3 regions of the Kitasatospora sp. GP30 genome follow, and region 2 is predicted to be linked to each of the others. Evidence: riboswitches for the same ligand, from Rfam matches in the RefSeq annotation. Region 2 holds a riboswitch; each other region holds the start of a gene.
What was found. Region 2 has a riboswitch for cyclic di-AMP ahead of P3T35_RS23295 (transglycosylase family protein). Riboswitches for the same ligand answer to the same signal wherever they lie in the genome.

Region 1: linked by a shared signal. The riboswitch ahead of P3T35_RS05460 (NlpC/P60 family protein) and the one ahead of P3T35_RS23295 (transglycosylase family protein) in region 2 are both predicted to bind cyclic di-AMP.
Region 3: linked by a shared signal. The riboswitch ahead of P3T35_RS34690 (M23 family metallopeptidase) and the one ahead of P3T35_RS23295 (transglycosylase family protein) in region 2 are both predicted to bind cyclic di-AMP.

What each region holds. Positions count from the first base shown of each region.
Region 1 covers NZ_JARZAH010000002.1:465,738-471,899, forward strand. Annotated here, with positions in the region: gene P3T35_RS05440 (rhomboid family intramembrane serine protease) at 1-292, opposite strand, end outside; gene P3T35_RS05445 (hypothetical protein) at 464-709, shown strand; gene P3T35_RS05450 (NYN domain-containing protein) at 823-2,232, shown strand; gene P3T35_RS05455 (NlpC/P60 family protein) at 2,432-3,457, shown strand; cyclic di-AMP (ydaO/yuaA leader) riboswitch at 3,774-3,926, shown strand; gene P3T35_RS05460 (NlpC/P60 family protein) at 3,930-5,021, shown strand; gene P3T35_RS05465 (C40 family peptidase) at 5,199-6,162, shown strand, end outside.
Region 2 covers NZ_JARZAH010000018.1:15,316-21,477, reverse strand. Annotated here, with positions in the region: gene P3T35_RS23305 (NUDIX hydrolase) at 1-267, opposite strand, end outside; gene P3T35_RS23300 (YchJ family metal-binding protein) at 296-715, opposite strand; gene P3T35_RS23295 (transglycosylase family protein) at 824-1,909, opposite strand; cyclic di-AMP (ydaO/yuaA leader) riboswitch at 1,916-2,078, opposite strand; gene P3T35_RS23290 (PPOX class F420-dependent oxidoreductase) at 2,353-2,778, shown strand; gene P3T35_RS23285 (SRPBCC family protein) at 2,933-3,379, opposite strand; gene P3T35_RS23280 (MarR family transcriptional regulator) at 3,555-3,977, shown strand; gene P3T35_RS23275 (hypothetical protein) at 3,985-4,992, opposite strand; gene P3T35_RS23270 (AMP-binding protein) at 4,989-6,162, opposite strand, start outside.
Region 3 covers NZ_JARZAH010000043.1:31,769-37,930, forward strand. Annotated here, with positions in the region: gene P3T35_RS34670 (dihydrofolate reductase family protein) at 14-610, shown strand; gene P3T35_RS34675 (sensor domain-containing protein) at 607-1,296, opposite strand; gene P3T35_RS34680 (GNAT family protein) at 1,361-1,957, opposite strand; gene P3T35_RS34685 (hypothetical protein) at 2,001-2,912, shown strand; gene P3T35_RS34690 (M23 family metallopeptidase) at 2,914-3,807, opposite strand; cyclic di-AMP (ydaO/yuaA leader) riboswitch at 3,821-3,990, opposite strand; gene P3T35_RS34695 (YiaA/YiaB family inner membrane protein) at 4,156-4,443, shown strand; gene P3T35_RS34700 (alpha/beta hydrolase) at 4,547-5,389, shown strand; gene P3T35_RS34705 (TetR-like C-terminal domain-containing protein) at 5,389-5,970, shown strand; gene P3T35_RS34710 (hypothetical protein) at 6,076-6,162, shown strand, end outside.

The DNA of each region.
Region 1 (6,162 bases), on a different contig from region 2:
CGCTGACCGCGGAGACCGCGGGCAGCTTGTCCGGGGTGGGCTGCGGTGGGCAGCCCGGCAGCACCGGTGCCAGCCGGGTCAGCTGGGCGGGCGTCAGCGGACGGTCGGTCAGCAGCTCCGCCGGGATGGCACCCCAGCGCTGCTGGTAGCGCTGGGCCGCGCAGGCCCGGGCGGCGGGCTGGGTGCCGTAGGCCGGGTTGACCCCGCTCGGCCCGGCCAGGAAGACCAGGCAGTTCACCGCGATCAGCACGTAGCAGACCAGCGGCACCGGCTGCGCTCGGGTCGGGAGCATGAGCCGATCCATTCCGCGCCGCACCAGTGGTGACACCCCGGTGTACGGCGAGCGGGTGAGCCGTCCAGCAGGTGGACGGTCCGCTGTCCGGCGGCCGGCGCCGGCAGCTCAGGCCCTAGGCTTGGGGCCCTGGCCGGAACCCGCTCCGGACCAGCGATCGAGAGGACCCCCATGCCTGTCCCCGTGCCCACGGCCGAGACCCGCTGGCGCTGCACGCTCTGCGGCAATCTGACCCGATTCGACGTGACCAAGTCCTCCCGGGTCGTCGAGTTCGTCCACCTCGACCTGGCCGGCGAGCCGCAGGTGGAGGAGCGCGAGGTGCTCACCGAGACCCTGGAGTCGGTGCGCTGCCGCTGGTGCAACGCGGTCGACCAGGTGGAGCTGGTGCCCCGGCCGGACGCCGCCGAGGAAGCCTGACACCCTGGACCCGCGAGGGTGCCGTGTCGTGCGTGGTGTTCGTGGCATGCCGCACACGAGACAATTGCACCGAGCGGTGTGTCAGGAGACCAGGGATCGGAGCCGAGGACGCGATGGACGCAGCGAGTCAGGCCGCCGAGCCCGAGGGGCCCCAGCCCGCCGGCGGTGAGCCGCTGCCGGCCGACGTCCCCAGCGAGGCCGGGGCCGGGCCGGCCGAGCAACTGGACCGCCCGCTCCCCGAGGGCGTGCGCCGCCGGGTGGTGGGGCTGGCCGCCGACGCGCTCGGCGGGCTGCCGCTCACCGAACTGCCGGCCACCCTGCGCCCGTACGCCAAGTTCACCGCCGCCCGCCGCGCCCGGTACGCCGGCACCGCGGTGGCCGCGGCGCTGGAGGCGGACCCGGTGTTCCGGACCCGGATAGCGGACCGCCTGCGGGCCGGCCAGCCGGACCTGGTGGCGGCCCTGGAGGCCGGCCAGGTGCCGGGCGCCGCCGAGCCGCTGGACGTGGCCGCCGCCGCCTACCTGCTGCGCACCCGCGGCTGGACCCGCCTGGTGGCCGAGGCCGGCGAGCAGGCGGAGCGGGCCGAGGTGGCCGACGCGGCCGCCGAGGCCGCCCGGCTGCTGGAGAAGCTCCAGGAGGAGCTGGCCGCGACCAAGGCGCTGGCCCGGGCCGACCTGGAGCGCCAGCGCGCCGAGGGGGAGGGGGTGCGCCGGGAGCTGGAGGCGCTGCGCAAGAAGGTGCGCAGTCTGGAGAGCGACACCCGCCGGGCCCAGGCGGAGAGCCGCAAGCTGCAGGGCGAGCTGGACAGCGCCAAGGCGGTGGCCGCCACCGAGCGGACCGGCCTGGAGAGCGAGAACCGCCGGCTGCGCCACCGGGTGGCCGAGCTGGAGAGCACCCTGGAGTCCGGCCGCCGGTCGGCCCGGGAGGGGCGCAGCGTGGCCGACATGCGACTGCGGCTGCTGCTGGACACGGTGCTGCAGTCGGCTCAGGGGTTGCAGCGCGAGCTGGCGCTCCCGGTCACCCAGCTGCATCCGGCCGACCTGGTGGACGCGGTGGTGCCGGGCACCGCCTCGCCGCACGATGTGGCCCGGCGCGGGCTGGCCGAGGACGATCCGGCGCTGCTGGACCAGCTGCTGGCGATTCCTCAGGTCCACCTGGTGGTGGACGGCTACAACGTGACCAAAACCGGCTACCCGACGCTGCCGCTGGAGCAGCAGCGGCTGCGGCTGCTCGGCGGCCTGGCGATGCTGGCGCAGCGCACCCAGGCCGAGGTGACCTGCGTCTTCGACGGGCAGGACCTGGACGTGCCGGTGATCATGGCGCCGCCGCGCGGGGTGCGGGTGCGGTTCAGCCGGACCGGGCAGACCGCGGACGAGCTGATCCGCCAGCTGGTCCGGGCCGAGCCGCAGGGCCGTCCGGTAGTGGTGGTCTCGGCCGACCGCGAGGTGGCCGACGGCGTGCGGAAGGCCGGCGCGCGCCCCGTCTCGTCGGTCCTGCTGCTCAACCGCTTGGCGCGCAGCTGAGCCGCTGTGCGCCTACCGCCGGTTCGACCGTCGCCAGTCGAGCGCCGGTGAAGGCCCGGTAAAGGCCGTTCGACCGAAGGTGGTTCGCGGCCGGGGGAGTAGCGCAGGGTTCTGATGTTCAGTAGGGTCCGGCGTCAAACCTATTTTTCCGGCCACTCACCCGATCAGGTAGGCGGTCGGCAGAAGAAGGAGCGGTCCAGTGGCGTCCCACCGCCGTCCCAAGCAGCCGAGTCGTGCGCGGGTCTACGTGTTCACCGCCGCTGCGGCGACGGCGGTCGCCCTCTCCGCGCAGCCCGGCGCCTGGGCCGACCCCAAGCCGTCGGTGGACGACGTCAAGACGCAGATCGACGGGCTGAACCAGCAGGTCGAGGCGGCGTCCGAGAAGTACGACGGGGCCAACGAGCGCGCCACCCAGCTGCGCCAGCAGGCCACCCAGCTGCAGGACCAGGTGGCCCGCACCCAGCAGCAGGTGACGGACCTGGAGTCCGGCCTGGCGGCGGTGGCCGGCGACCAGTACCGCAGCGGCGGGATCGACCCCGCGGTCCAGGTGATGCTCAACTCCAACCCGCAGACCTACCTGGACCAGACGGCCAGCATGCAGATGGCCACCACCTCCGAGACCGACGCGCTGAAGTCGCTCATGGACCAGCAGCGCAAGCTGGACCAGGAGAAGAAGGAAGCCGCCGACACGCTGGCCGAGCTGGACCGCTCGACCCAGGAGCTGAACGCGGCCAAGACCGATGTGCAGGGCAAGTTGGCGGCGGCGCAGCAGCTGCTGGCCTCGCTGAGCGCGGCCGACCGGGCGGCGGTCACCGCCGGCGACCACGCCTCGCGCAGCGACGTCCGCACGCCGATCGGCCTGCCGCAGGCCGGCGGTTACGCGGGCAGCGCGGTGCAGCAGGCGCTGACCCGGCTGGGCGACTACTACGTCTGGGGCGCCACCGGCCCGACCACCTTCGACTGCTCGGGCCTGATGGAGTGGTCCTACGCGCAGGCCGGCGTCTCGCTGCCGCGCACCTCGCAGGAGCAGGCCACGGTCGGCACCGCCGTGCCCAGCCTGGCCGACGCGCAGCCCGGCGACCTGGTGATCTACGGTGCCGACGCGCACCACGTCGGGATGTACATCGGCAACGGCAAGGTGGTGCACGCCCCGCACACCGGTGACGTGGTGCGGATCGCCGACGCTGCCTCGATCGGCCCGATCAAGACCATCCGCCGGGTCTGATCCGACCCGCTGACTCCCCGTCGATCCGTCTGGCCGGCCCTCCTGCTGAGGGTCGGTCAGCGCGGGTCCGGGCCCGCGTGGTCCGTGCTGTGAGCTGGGACACCTGTTCGTCTGCGTCTTGGTCACCACTGGGTGATGCGCTTATCACGGACAGTCAAAGTTCGTAAGTAATTCCGACAAGGATTTGAACACATCACGGACCTGTTACTAGGGTCGGCTCCAGACCGATGCGATGGCGATCACCCGACCCGGGTGGCAGCGGAGGTCCCGCCGAGTTCGGAAAGCAGCCCGGGCAGTTGACGGCCCGAGGGGAGTCCCTGCGGGGGTGCTGTGGACCGGAGCCGGGGAACCACATGTTCCTCCGGGGTGAATCGGCGCCAGGTCGGCCCGCGGGCCGGTGAGGCGTCGTAGGGCATGCTTCCGGCCCGAACCCGTCAGCTCACCCGGTAGGCGGCCCGAGGAAGAAGGATTCGTGGCGTCCCACCGTCGTCCCAAGCCCGTCGGCCGAACTCGCGCGTCGATCCTGACCGCTGCTGCGGCGACCGCCGTCGCCCTGTCCACCCAGACCAGCGCGCACGCCGACCCGGCGCCGACGCTGGACCAGGTGAAGACCCAGGTCGACGACCTCAACCAGAAGGCCGAGGCGGCCAACCAGGCCTACATGACGGCCCAGTCCAAGCAGCAGACGCTGCAGAAGCAGGTCAGCGACCTGCAGGACCAGGTGGCCCGGCAGCAGGACCAGGTGACCAACCTGCAGAACGGCCTGGCCGGTGTGGCCGCCGACCAGTACGCCAACGACGGGATATCCCCGACGGTTCAGCTGATGCTGAACGCGAATCCGGACAGCTTCCTCAATCAGGCCGGCTCGATCAACCAGCTGAACACCAGCCAGGGTGAGACGCTGAAGGAGCTCCAGCAGGAGCAGCGCAAGCTCGACCAGGACAAGGCCGACGCGAGCGGCAAGCTGGCCGAGCTGGACTCCACCACCGCCCAGCTGAAGTCCGCCAAGGATGACGCCCAGGCCAAGCTGAAGGCCGCCCAGGACCTGCTCAACTCGCTGACCGAGCAGCAGAAGCAGGCCATCGCCGCGCAGGAGGCCCAGGCCGCCGCCGCTGCCAAGGCCGCCGCCGCCAAGGCCCAGGACCAGGCGAGCCAGCAGGACGCCGCCTCCCGCGGCAGCTCCCGCACCGACCTGAGCAGCATCCCGGCCGGCTCGCACGCGCAGGCCGCGATCGCCGCCGCCGAGTCCGCGCTGGGCTCGCCGTACGTCTACGGTGCCGCCGGTCCGTCCTCGTTCGACTGCTCGGGCCTGATGCAGTGGGCCTACGCGAAGGCCGGCGTCTCGCTGCCGCGCACCTCCGAGGAGCAGGCCACGATCGGCACCAACGTGGGCACGGACATCGCCAACGCGCAGCCCGGCGACCTGATCATCTACTTCGCCGACGAGCACCACGTCGGCATGTACGTGGGTGGCGGGCAGATCATCCACGCCCCGCACACCGGCGCGGTCGTGCACTACGAGAACGCCACGGTGATGCCGATCGCGGCCATCATCCGCGTCTGACGCGTCCCTGACGGTTCGTCAGGAAAGAGCCCGGTCCCCGCTTCGGGGGCCGGGCTCTTTCGGCTGAATGTCCGATTCTTGGTCAAATATTCGTATCGGCGGGGGTTTGGACTCGTCCGTCCCGACTCGCTAACGTCGGCGCGGATCTGTTCCGCCGCCGATTGGAGTCGTCAGCCCATGACGATGCCGCAACGCCCGGTGCTCCCGGGCCGCACTCCCCAGCAGGGCGCCGAGCGTCGGCTCTCCCGAGTGCTGGCGGTCACCGCCGCCGCGACCACGGCGCTGGCGATAGCGGCGGGCGGCGCGGCGCAGGCGGCGCCCGGCGGCCCCGGACCGGACCGGGCCGGCGTCAAGGCGCAGGTCGACCAGCTCTACACGGAGGCCGAGCAGGCGTCGGAGCGCTCCACCGCCGCCGAGGACGATGCCAAGCGGCTGCAGCGCGAAGCGACCGAGCTGCAGACGGCGGTGGCCCGGGACCAGGAGGCGGTCACCGAGACCCGCACCGCGCTCGCCGAGATCGCCGCCGCCCAGTACCGCTCCGGCGGGATGGACCCGGCCGTGCAGCTGATGCTCTCCGGCGACCCGACCCGCTACCTGGCCGAGGCCCGCAGCCTCGGTCAGGCGGGTGAGCAGCGGGCCGACTCGCTGCGCACGCTCCAGCAGCAGCAGCGCGCCCTGGACCAGCGCCGCGCCGAGGCGACCGCCCGGCTGGCCCAGCTGGAGGCGGTCCGCAGCACGCTGGCGCAGAGCAGGCAGCAGCTGCAGGACCGGCTGAAGAGCGCCCAGGCCCTGCTCGGCACCCTGACCGCCGACGACCGGGCGCAGCTGGCCGCACAGGACGAGCGGGAGGCCGAGCAGCGCGCCACCCGCGGCACCGACCGGCTCGACCTGGGCAGTGCGCCGCCCTCCTCGGACCGCGCCGGCATCGCGCTGGCCGCCGCGCTGGGCAAGCTCGGGTCGCCCTACGTCTACGGAGCCACCGGGCCCGATGCCTTCGACTGCTCCGGTCTGATGTACTGGGCCTGGCGGCAGGCCGGAGTGACCCTGCCGCGCACCTCCCAGGCGCAGGCGTTCGGGGGGCGGCGGATCAGCCTGGCCGAGGCGCAACCGGGAGACTTGGTGATCTTCTTCAAGGACATGC
Region 2 (6,162 bases):
CGCGGCCGCCACGAAGAGCAGGGCGAGCAGCGGCGGGGCAGGCTGGGCCGGCAGCAGCAGACCGGTCTCCTCGCGGACCTCCCGGCGGGCGCTGTCCCACGGGTCGCTGCCGAACTCCAGGTTGCCCCCGGCGAATTGCCACACGTCCGGGTCGTAGACGGACTTCAGCAGCAGCGGGTGGCCGTCGCCGTCGGTGAAGTGCACGGCGGCGAACACGATGCCGTGCGGGAGGGTACGCAGATGGTCGGCGAGCGGCAGTTGGGCCATCGCGGATCCTTTCGGCGGTGGTCTGTGCTCAGTCCTCGGAGTGGTCGCCGTCCAGGTAGACCCAGGCGCCGTCGTGGCGGACGAAGCGGCTGTTCTCGTGCAGACTGCCGGACCGGCCGCGTTCGCGGAAGTGGGCGCGGAACTCCACTGTGCCGGCGGTGTGGAACGGGCCGCCCTCGGTGCTGCCCAGGATCTCCAGCCGCTCCCAGCTGAGCCCGGGGTCGAGGTCGAGCTCGGCCGGGCGGGTGTCGGGGTGCCAACTGCGGAGCAGATAGGCGATGTCCCGGACCGCGAAGGCGCTGTAGCGCGAGCGCATCAGCTGCTCGGCGGTGGCGGCCTGGGCGAGGCCGCGGTGCAGCTTGCCGCAGCAGTCGGCGTAGGCGGCGGGCAGACCGCAGGGGCAGGTGGTGGGCTGAGCGGCTGGCTTCGCGGCGGTGCGTCGGGACATGACTCCATTGTGACGGGCCGTGGGGAGTGCACTCGCACGGCCCACGGCCCACGGCCCGTCAGATGATCAGAACAAGGTGATCAGAACAAGGTGATCAGAGGAAGCCGATCAGGGGAACTGGAGGTGCTGGCCCGGGAGGATCAGGTTCGGGTTGGCACCGACCACGTCGGCGTTGTGCTGGTAGAACTGCTGCCAGCCGTCCAGGTGGTGGGTGGAGGCGATCTCCGAGAGGCAGTCGCCGGGCTGCACCGTGTAGCCGCCGGCGGCGGGCTGCGCGGTCGTGGGCGTGCCGGGCGCCTGGGTGCCGGGCGGCACGGGCTGCGGCGTGCCGGTCTGCTGCGGGGGCGCGGCGGGCACAGCGGGCGCCGGTACGGCGGCGGACGGCCCGGTGGGCGCCGCGGCGGTGCTGGGGGCTGCCGGGGCGGGGGTGCCGGCCTGGGCCGGGGTGCTGGGGGCGGCGCCGGCCGTCGGGGCGCCCGCAGTGGCAGGGGTGCTCGGGGCTGCCGGGGCGCTCGGGACGGCGTTGCCGGGTGCGCCGGGCGCCGGGGTGGCCGGGCTCGCGGGCGCTGCGGGGTTCGTCCACGCGGGCGGGGCCGCCGAAGTACCAGGTGCGGCAGGTGCGCCGGGCAGGCCGGGAAGACCGGGCGCGGCCGGGGATGTCGGGGCGCCTGGCGTGCCCGGCGTGGCGGGCGTGCTCGGGGCAGCGCTCGGCGCGCTCGCCGGGGGAGTCGTCGGAGCACCCGGCGCGCTGGGCGTACCGGGAGCGCTGGGCGTACCGGGCGTACCGGGCGCGCCAGGCCCGCCCTGCGAGTTGCCCGGCGTCGTCAGACCGGCCGTGACCGCGCACTGCCCCCAGGTGCCCGGCCCCTGGTCCTCGAACAGCGCCTCGGCCACCTCGATCTGCTGCTGGCTGGTGGCGTGCGAGGGCTCAGCGCCGTACTCGTCGCCGCCGTAGTGGTCCCACTGGCGCTGGGTGAGGTGGAGGCCGCCGTAGTAGCCGTTGCCGGTGTCCATGGTCCAGTTGCTGCCGGTCTCGCACTGGGCGACGGCGTCCCAGGTGCTGGCCGGGGCGGCGTGCGCGCCGGTGGCGGCGAGCAGCGGCAGCGCCAGCCCCGCGCCCGCCACGGTGGCCGCCGCGACGGCCCGTTCGGTCTGGGTCGGGCGGCGATGGCGGCCAGGGCCGGTGAAGACCATGGGTCTGTTTCCTCTCCGCACGCCTGCGAGGTGAGCTGTCGGGTTCGGGCCGGGAGGTTGGCCCGGCCGCCTGACCGGACGGATCCGGTGGGCGGCTTCACCCCTAGCCGCGCGGGACGGCACTGAACCTGGGTCCCCCGCTCCTGCCCTGACGTGGTGTGGTGGTCAGGATCCCGGGCGCGGTGGGCAGGACTAGGCGTGCCGCGCATGGGTGCCGGCAGATGCCAGCTGGCAGGCAGACTAGACGGATCATCATGGTGGTAACAACCCCGCATCGTGGACATCACACGCTCATCACGTGGAGTCTTGGTCATGCTGTGCAGGATGTACTGGGACGGCGGAGGTCGCGTGGATCGTTGATGCCCGAGGTCGACCCGCTGGTTGCTGTCCGGTTCGTGTCGAGTCTGTGTCGAGTTCATGTCTAGGAGCGGAGGAGAGGTCTGATGGCCGACGAAGCCAGGATGCGTGAGCTGTTCGCATCGGGGAAGCGTGGTGTGCTGGTCACCATCAAGCGGGACGGGCGCCCGCAGTTGTCCAATATCTTCTATGTCTACGATCCGGAGCGGGACTTGATCCGGGTCTCGGTCACCGCGGATCGCGCCAAGGCCAAGAACGCGGCCCGTGACCCGCGCGTCAGCCTCCATGTGACCAGCCCGGACTTCTTCACCTGGGCGGTCGCGGAAGGCACGGCCGAGCTGACGCCGGTCGCCCAGGCGCCGGATGACGACACGGTGGCGCAGCTGGTCGACTACTACCGGGCCGGCAGCGGTGAGCACCCCGACTGGGCGGAGTACCGCGCCGCGATGGTCGAGGAGCGCCGCCGGCTGCTGACGCTGCGGGTCGAGCGGCTCTACGGGCAGACGCCCTGACGCTGACGGACCGGGGTGCCGCCGACCGCCCCCGGCGCGGACGGCGGCACCCCGGCGCGCGGCCCTGGGAGCCGAGCACCTCGTGCCCGAGTGCCACGTGCCCGAGTGCCTCGTGCCCCCAGGGCTCAGCCGAGCGCCTCGTGCGCCCCCGCCCTCAGCCCAGCGCCTCGCGGCTGAGGGCGAGCGTGGTCTCGATCGCCTTCACATAACCCGCGTGCATCCGGTCCGCCGCGGCGTCCTCATCGGAGCCGCCGCCGAGGTCCAGCTCGGCCCGGAAAGTGAGCAGCAGCTCACCGTCGGCGCCTTCCTCGATGTCGTTGTGGATCACCCAGCGGGCCTGCTCGTCGTCGCGGTAGAAGCTGACCCGGGTCATGGGCTCGAAGACCACCGTCTCGCGCACCCGCTCGCCGTGGAAGACCACCTCGCGGACCAGGCCGTTCGCCGTCCGCTCCAGCACCCGGCACTCGTCCATCGCGGCCACGAACGGCACGGCGTTCTCCGCCTTGCGGACCAGGCCGGCCCAGATCGCCGCTCGGTCCAACGCGATCCGGTCGCCGCGCTGCGGGTCGTTGGCTCGCACACTCGCACTGATGGCGCGCATGACTGGCTCCCCCTTCGTCTGCCGGAGTCCGGCTTGTGGCCCCTCGCGGCCAATTGCTTGTACGGCCATTGCTTGTACGGCCATTGCTTGTACGGCCAAGTAAATCCCCAAGCCTCTGCGTTGGCAAGGGGAGTAGCAAGGATTCACATCAGGCGATTGGGCGTACAATCATCAAGTGCCTGCCATACGAGACACCACAAGTCATGCGATCGCCCGGGTCTCCCGCCTGCATCGCGCCGCGGCCGAGCGCTTGCTGCGCCGCTCCGGTCTGCATGCCGGGCAGGAGCTGCTGATGATGCTGCTCTGGGATCGCGGGCCGCTGCCGCAGGGCGAGTTGATCGAGCAGCTGGGCCTGGACGCCTCCACGGTGACCAGGATGGTGCAGCGACTGGAGCAGTCCGGCTTCGTGCGCCGCAGTCGCAGCGCGACCGATCGCCGCGCCGTCATCGTGGCACCGACGGCGGCGGCGCAGGCGTTGTGCGAGCAGGTCGGCGAGATCTGGGGCGAGCTGGAGGAGTTGACCCTGGGGGGCCTCTCGGCGGCCGAACAGGCGGAGCTGGCACGATTGTTGAGCCTGGTGGAGCGCAATCTGACGTGACGTCAACTCATCGCTGGCGCACCGCCGTCGGCGTCCGCCCGAGGCGGCGGGCGTCGCGGCGGGCCCGGCCCGGGGTGGCGCCGACGCCCACCACCCGGTCGTCGCGCACCGCCAGCCAGCAGTCCTCGGGCAGGCCGGGCGCGCCGGTGGCACGCAGCGCCGCCTCGGCCGGGTTGACCGGCGGCGGGGCGGGCTCGCGGGCGCCGGACCGCCACTCGGCCCAGCTGCGCTCCCGCCCGCAGCGCTGCCGCCAGTACAGCTGCTGCGCCACGATCAGCGGGCCGAGCGCGGCGAGCAGCGGAAAGCCGGTGGTCAGGACGTGGGTTGCGAAGAGCGCGCTGACCGCGCTGACCACGGCCAGCCCCACCGCGGCGGCCAGCAGTGCGGCCCGGCGGCCGTACGCCTTGGCGGCGGCGAGGGGGAAGAGCACCAGGAGCAGCAGGTCTCCCAGGCCCAGCGAGACCGGCAACGCGCCGCGGGTGAGAGCCAGTTGCGGGGCGAACGGCTGCCCCTGCACCTCGGCGGCGAACCGCAGGGTGACCGAGGTGAGCGTGGTGGCCACCAGGTCGTAGACCGCCAACACGGCCGCGAGCGCGGCGACATGGGCGGCCCGCATGCCGCTCTGCACCCACAGGTTGGCCACCCCGACGACCGCGATCAGCAGCAGCGCGTCGGTGGCGGCGAGCACCCCGGTGGGGGAGGCGTGCAGGGCGAGGGTGGTGCCGACCGCGGCGGCGGCCGGCAGCCAGGCCCAGCGGCCGCCGAGCACCGGGGCGAGGGTGAACTGCACGGCGGTGCCCAGCACCACGCCGAAGACCGTCACCACCACGGGAGTCGGCAGCGCGAGATCCAGCAGCGGAGCCAGCACCACGCCGACGCAGACCACGGCGACGTCCCCGGCCGTGTAGACGCCGACGGGCGGTCGGGGGATCCGGATCCGGGCCAGATAGCCCAGGGCGAGGGCGATCGCGACGGCGGTGACGCCGCTGAGCGCGGCCAGGGCGGTGGTGTTCATGAGCGGCCGGCCAGGCGGGTCGGGCGGCTCGGCGACGGGCCGAGGTCCGCGAAGCCGTGCTCGCGCAGATCGGCGCGGAGCGGGACGGTGGGCGGCATGGCCTCGCGGTCGTCGTACAGCCGGATCGCGGCCAGCGGCAGGCCGGCGGCGGTGGCGCCGTCCTCCAGGCGCCCGAGCAGGGCGGCCGACGGCAGCCGGCGGACCAGCACGTGCAGCACCGCGCCGCCGGGATCGTCGGTCAGTGCGTATCTGGTGGGCAGTGGCACGTCGGGTTCGGCCTCCAGCAGGTCGAGCAGGTCCCGGGTGGGCAGGACGGCACTGAGCGGGCCACTCCAGCGGCCGACGACGTCCGAGGTGGCCGGCAGCTCGGCCAGCTCGCAGTCGGGCCCCTCGGCGGGCAGCCGGACCAGGTCGCCGGTGGCGTAGCGCAGCAGCAGGGTGCACTCCCGGTACGGAACGTACGGCGTGTGCACCACCATGCCGACGGCGCCGGGCGCGGTCGGCTCCCAGCTCTGCGGATCCAGCACCTCCAGGTGGCCGAACTCGGTGCCGTGGTGCAGATGCCCCTGCGAGCACGGGGCCGCGCCGGCGGGCACCAGCTCGGTCATCAGATAGGAATTGGCCACCTGGCCGCCCAGGGTGGCGGCGGCCCGCTCCCGCAGCGGCGTGGAGAGCACTTCGCCGCCGATGCTGATCCGCCGCAGTCCGAAGTCCTCACTGCGCCAGCCGCCGCGCTCGGCCTGGGCCACCAGGGCGGCCAAGTAGGAGGCGGAGGTGGTGAGATGGGTGATCTGCGGGGCCTTGCCGGGCAGGCCGAGCGGGGTGGCCAGCCGGTCGAGGGCGGACTCCGGGTCGATGGTGCCCAGTTGGACGAAGCCGGCGCCGATCCGGGTGACCGACTCCTCGGAGTTCAGCAGGGCCAGGGTGGCGCGCGAGCAGCCCGCGTAGGCCACGGTGTGCTCGGGCCGCAGACCGAGTCCGATGGCTGCCGAGATGGTGCTCAGGGCGGTGAGCAGTTCCAACTCGGTGCGGGAGAACCAGACTCCGGTGGGGGCGCCGGTAGTCCCGGTGGTGAGTGCCAGCAGCGCGGGCCGGGCCGCGGTGGAGACGAAGGCGGCGGGCAGCGACCGGAGCGCGCGCTTGGGCGTCACCGGCACCTGGGACCAGCCG
Region 3 (6,162 bases), on a different contig from region 2:
AGGAGGCAGTGGGATGCGCGTGGTGGTCAGTGAGTTCATCAGCCTGGACGGGGTCGTGCAGGCGCCGGGTGGACCGCAGGAGGATGTGGACGGGGGGTTCGCGCACGGGGGCTGGTCCCATGCGTTCTTCGATCCCGAGGTGGTGGGCGGGGCGTTCGCGGCGGGGCTGGAGAAGGCTGAGGCGCTGCTGTTCGGGCGGCGGACCTGGCAGACCATGGCGGCGGCGTGGCCCGAGCGGGCCGGGGATCCGTTCGCGGACCGGATGAACTCGCTGCGCAAGTACGTGGTGACCGGCACGCTCGGCGATTCCGAGCTGACCTGGCACAACACCGTGCGGATCGACGCGGCGCGGGCCGTCGAGGAGATCCGCGCGCTGCGGGCGGCCGACGGCGGGGAGTTGGCGATGATGGGGAGCCCGACGCTGGTGCGGGCGCTGCTGGGCGAGGGCCTGGTGGACCAGTTGACGCTGATCCAGATGCCGGTGATCCTCGGCGGCGGCAAGACGATCTTCCCGGCGGACGGCGGCAAGCGGCGCTTCGAGCTGGTCTCGTCGGTCGCCGCCAAGACGGGGGCGGTCGTCAGCACCTACCGCCCGGCGCAGGAGGGCTAGGACGACCAGTCCGCCAGCAGCGCGCGGGCCGCGCCGCGCGAGACGTTGGTCAGCAGGTGGGTGGCCCAGGCGGCCAGGAGGAGCAACCCGATCCCGACCAGCGAGGCGCGGGTCACCTGCCAGAACGACGCGATGTAGTAAGCGTGGTGGACGTGGTGGGCGTCGGTGTAGTCGAAGAGCCGGTAGCCGGGCCAGCCCACGTAGGTCGGGAACACCCAGTTCCAGACCGGCAGCGTGGCCAGCGCCAGCCCGGTGCTCCACAGGGTGACGGCGACGCAGAAGCTGAACACCCGCCAGGGGAACATCAGCACCTGGTACCCGACCGCCCGCCACCCCGCGCCGTCCCGCAGCCGCGCGCCGACCCGCCCCCAGAAGCCGGCCCCCTCGGGCACGGCCACCGGGGCGGGCGCGGCCAGCGGCAGGCCCAGCTGCCGGTGCACCCGGTGGAGCTCCAGCCGGCCCAGGCCCCGGGCGCCGGCCAGCAGCAGGGCGAGCACCGGCAGGCCGACCACCGTGACCAGGGTGCCGGCGCCGATCGAGAACAGGGCGACCACCCAGGTGAAGCCGATGATCGCGGTGACCAGCGAGGTGCAGATGTAGCCGAGTTCGCGGAACGTCCGGTGGCCGTACGGGGCGCGCCGGGCCGACGGGGTAGTGGCCGTGGTCGCGAAGGTCGTCGTCGTCATGCCTCCACCCTGCCGGGGCGGGCGCCGCGCGGTAATGCGGCTGCCCGGCGAACCCGGGGTGGGGTTAACCCCCCGCTGCCCCGCCCACCGTGGTGCCGCCCGGGCTCCACTCGTGCTCCAGCAGCGAGTACTGCAGCGCGTCGTGCCACTCGCCGCGCAGGTGGAGGTCGTCGCGGATCCGGCCCTCCAGCTGGAAGCCGACCTTGCGCAGCACCCGGGCCGACGCGAGGTTGGCCGGATCCAGACGGGCGGCCAGCCGGTGCAGCCCGAGCTCGCCGAAGGCGAAGTCGCACAGCATCCGGGCGATCTCGGTGGCGTACCCGAGCCCCCAGGCGTCCCGCCGCAGCGCGTACCCGATGAACGCCGCGCGCTGCGCCTCGGTTCCCTCGATGCCGAGCACCGCGTTGCCGAGCGGCACGGCGTCCTCGCCGTCCTCGGTCAGGGTGGCGGCCATCCGGAAGACGGTGCGCGGCTGCTTCTCCGCCTCGTCCAGGTAGAGCGCGACCTGGTCGGCGCAGTCCTCCCGGTCGCGCGGCTCGAACGAGAGGTAGCGGGCGGTCTCCGGATCGCCGAAGATCGCGTGCAACGCGTCGATGTCGCGCGGCACATGGTGGAACTCACGGATGGTGAGCCGTGGCCCGGTGAGCAGGACGGGGTGCATGGCACGTACGGTAGTGCCCGCCGAAGCGGTTACCGTACCGGTCATGGACGACGAGAACCTGCGGCTGGCACCCCGGCCGCACACCGCTGAGCTGCTGCGTTGGGCTGCCGAGCAGGGTCTCGACCCAGTGCCGGAGGGTCCGCTGAACGCGGTCCTGGCGCTGCTCGAACTGGGTGACGCCCGGATGTACGACGGCTTCCCCGAGCTCACCTCCGCGCTGGTGCAGGAGCTGCTCTACGAGCGGATCCACCTGTATGTGCAGCCCGCCCCGGACGAGGACCCGCTGGCCTACGGCGCCGCCGTCCGACTGCTGATCGACCACCAGCGGGCGGCCCGGCGGTTGAACGCCAAGCGGCAGCAGCGGCTGCACGAGGAGGCCGAGTGGCAGGGCGAGCTGCTGGCCGGGCTGCTGCGCCAGCCGCACCTGCTGACCTGGCCCCGGCTGTACACCCTGCTGCTGCGCGCCGCCGGGGTGGACACCGCCGACGAGAACGCGGTGCGGGCCTGGCTGGACTGGTTCCGGGTGCTCGATCCGCACGACCGGATCGCGGTGCTCGCCGAACTCACGGAGCTGGAGCAGCCGGAGGGCGTGGACGGCTGGACCGAGGGCGTGCTGCTGTCGATCGGCATGGCCACCGACGGCGCCCGGCTGCTGGTGGAGGACCACCTGAAGCAGCGCAGCTACCGCAACCTGGCCGATCTGACCGCCCTTGGCCTCCCGATGCCCGCCGAACTGGCCGGCGACCTCCCCGAGTTCGAGGCGGCGGTGCAGGCCGAGGCGGTGCGGCTGCTCGGGCAGTGGACGGTTCCCGGGCTGCCGGAGCTGCTGCTGACGGAGTATCAGGACCTGGCGCCCGAGCCGGGCGCCGCCGAGGTGGACCAGTACATCGTCAAGCGCGGCCTGGTGGAGCTGCCGGACATCGGGCAGTGGGACGGCACCGCCGAAGGCGAGTGAGCTAGTCGGTGACCCCGTGCGCCTGCAGCCAGGCCAGCGCGTCGTCCGGGGCGCCGCCGCCCGGGCGGACCTCCAGGTGCAGGCGCGGGCCGGTGGCGCGGCTGCCGGTGGCGCCGACCTGGCCGAGCACGGCGCCCGGGGCCAGCTCCCCGCCGGTGGCGGAGATCGAGGCGAGGTGGCAGTACCAGAGCTCGGTGCCGTCCGGCAGGGTCTGGATCACCCGGTAGCCGTAGCGGCCGGACCAGCCGGCCGAGCTGACGGCGCCGGCGGTGATCGCGCGCACCGGCGTGTGGGCGGGCGCGGAGATCTCGACGCCGGTGCGCAGCTGCACCCAAGGGGTGGCGGCCGGGGTGTCGACGGTGTAGCCGGGCAGCGGGGAGACGGCGGCCGGCTGCTCGGCGGGTGCGGCCATGGCGGCTTCGGAGGCCTCGGCGGGAGCCGCCGGCTGCTCGGTGCGGGTGGCCTGCTCGGTGGCGGCCGCCTGCTGGGCGGCCCGCTTGGCGGCTGCCTCCTGCGCGGCGGCCAACCGGGCCGCCTCCTGCCGGGCGCTCTCCTGGTGGGCAGCGCCCTGGCCGGCCGTCAGCTGGTCGGCGTCCTCGCCGTCCTCGGCGCCCGGGGCGCCGTCGGCCTGCTGCTGGATGCGGGCGGCCAGCGCCAGCCCGGGGTCCGCCTGGTCGGGCGCGCTCACCGCGGGCGCGGCGCTCGTCGGGGCGGCGGCCGCGGCGGCGGTGGCGGTGAAGCCGGTGGCGCCGAGGGCGGCGGCCATCGCGGTGACTCCGAGCACCGGGGCGCTGGTGCGGGTCTGCTTGGGCAGCCGGTGGCGGGCGGTGTCGTCGGGCGCGTCGGGGTGGTCGAGCAGGCCGCTGTTGCCATGCGGGGTGTGCGTCAACGCCACGGGGGGCGCGCTCCTTTCCTTCCCTCGCGCCTACCGGGTTAGCTGACGGGTTCGGAGCGGAAGGTCTCCTACCGAGCGGCCCCGGCCGTGGCCGGGATCGCTCCGATTCACCCCAAGGAACGGTGGTTCCCCGGCTCCCGACCTGCGGTTGAGGCAGGCCTGCGGATTAGGCGACGCGCACGGTGCCGTCAGGGTACGGCGTTTCCGACCGCGCTGCGTTATCAAACGTTAATCCTAGGAGCTCCTGATTCCAAGCCGCCCCCGTGGGATTGACCGCCCCTCACGCTGAGTGCCGAACTGAGTACGCGTACTCAGGTGCCGCGCACCGGAGTTGGCGATCCTTCACACATGACTTCCTCGGTGCAGCCGCGTACCACGTCCGCCTACTACGTCCAGGCGATCCTCTCCTTCGCCCTTGCCGGCAGCGGACTCGCGATCGGCATCGCCTATCTGCCGGTCAGCGCATGGGTGCGCGCCTTCCTCGCGCTCGGCGCGCTCTACACCGTGACCTCGGCGTTCACCCTGGCCAAGGTGATCCGGGACCGCCAGCAGGAGGGCGAGGTGGTCAACCGGGTCGACCAGGCGCGCCTGGAGAAGCTGCTCGCCGAGCACGATCCGTTCCGGGTGGAGTCCTGATGCCACTGGCCGTCCAGGGGTTGACGGCTAAGGCTATTAGCCATAGCTTTGTGGGTGTCGGCAGCAGCCGGCACCCACCGATCCCGGTCAGGAGGCCCGCGCCATGAACGCCACGAACGCCACCAGCACCGCCCCGCAGACCCAGTACCTCCGACTCCCCGGCGGCACCCTCGCCTTCGACGACACTCCGGGCACCGGCGGCGGCGCCCCGGTGCTGCTGCTCCCCGGGATGCTCCAGGACCGGGCCCTGTTCCGGCACCTGCGCCCGCTGCTCGCCGCGGCCGGCCACCGGGTGATCACCATGGACCTGCGCGGCTGGGGCGAGTCCTCGATCGACTGGGACGACTACAGCCCGGCCTCGGCGGCCGCGGACGCCATCGCCCTCCTCGACCACCTGAAGATCGACAAGGCCGTGCTGGTCGGCCACTCCTACTGCGGTGCCAGCGTGGTCCGGGTCGCCGCCGACGCGCCGGAGCGGGTGGCCGGGATCGTGCTGATGAACGCCTTCATCGAGAAGGTCCCGGCCACCGCCTTCGAGAAGGCCATGGTCAAGACCCTCGGCTCGGCCGTGCTGGCCTTCCCCAAGGTCTGGGGCTACTACCTGAACAAGGTGGCCTACCCGGGCGGAGTGACCGAGGAGATCGCCGCCTACAACGCCGGCCTGGTCGCCGACCTGCGCACCCCGGGCCGCCGCAAGGCCACCCGCGGCCAGGTGTTCGGCGACTCGGCGCCGATCGGCTGGAGCACCGGGGTGAACGTCCCGACCCTGGTGGTGATGGGCAGCAAGGACCCCGACTTCCCCGACCCGGAGCTGGTGGCGGGCCGTCAGGTGGCCGCGCTGAACGGCCGTAAGGTGATGATCGACGGCGCCGGTCACTACCCGCAGGCCCAGTTCCCGCAGGCCACCGCCGACGCCCTGCTCCCGTTCCTGAAGGAGGTGGCCTGATGCCCCGTGCCGGACTCAACCCGGACGCCGTGGTCGACCACGCCCTGGCCCTGATCGACGAGGACGGGCCGGACGCCCTGACCCTGGCCGCCGTCGCCGCCAGGGCCGGGGTCGCCGCTCCCTCGCTCTACAAGCACGTGCCGGGCGGACTGGCCGGACTGCGCCGACTGATCGCCATCCGGGTCACCACCGACCTGGCCGGGGAACTGCGCCGGGCGATCGCCGGGCAGCACGGCGAGCCGGCGGTGACGGCGCTGATGCAGGCCTACCACTCCTACGCGATGACCTATCCGCTGCGGTACGCGGCGCTGCCGCAGGCGCCGCTGCCCGGCGACGAGCAGCTGATGGACGCGGCCACCCTGCTGGTCGGCACCATCTTCGAGATCCTCGCCGACTACGGCATCACCGACTCCGAGGCGGTGCACGCGGCCCGCTCGGTGCGCGCCATCGCCCACGGCTTCGCCTCGCTGAGCATCGCCGGGGCGTTCCGGCTGAGCGAGGACCTGGCCGAGACCCAGGACCGGCTGCTCACCCTGCTGACCGACGGCCTGCGCAACTGGCCGGGTGCGAAGAGCGACTGAGCGCCGGAGCAAAGGTGATTCTCACCCTGGTGTGATGGTCTGCGGATCGGATAGGACTTCGGATAGGACTAAAGTCCCTCTCACCCGTGGAGACCAGGAGGGGCCATGACCCAGCAGCCCGGCACGGCCGACGGCACCACCGCGGTCCCCGCCCAGCGGACCGCCCCGGCACCGCGGCCCGCCGCCCCCACC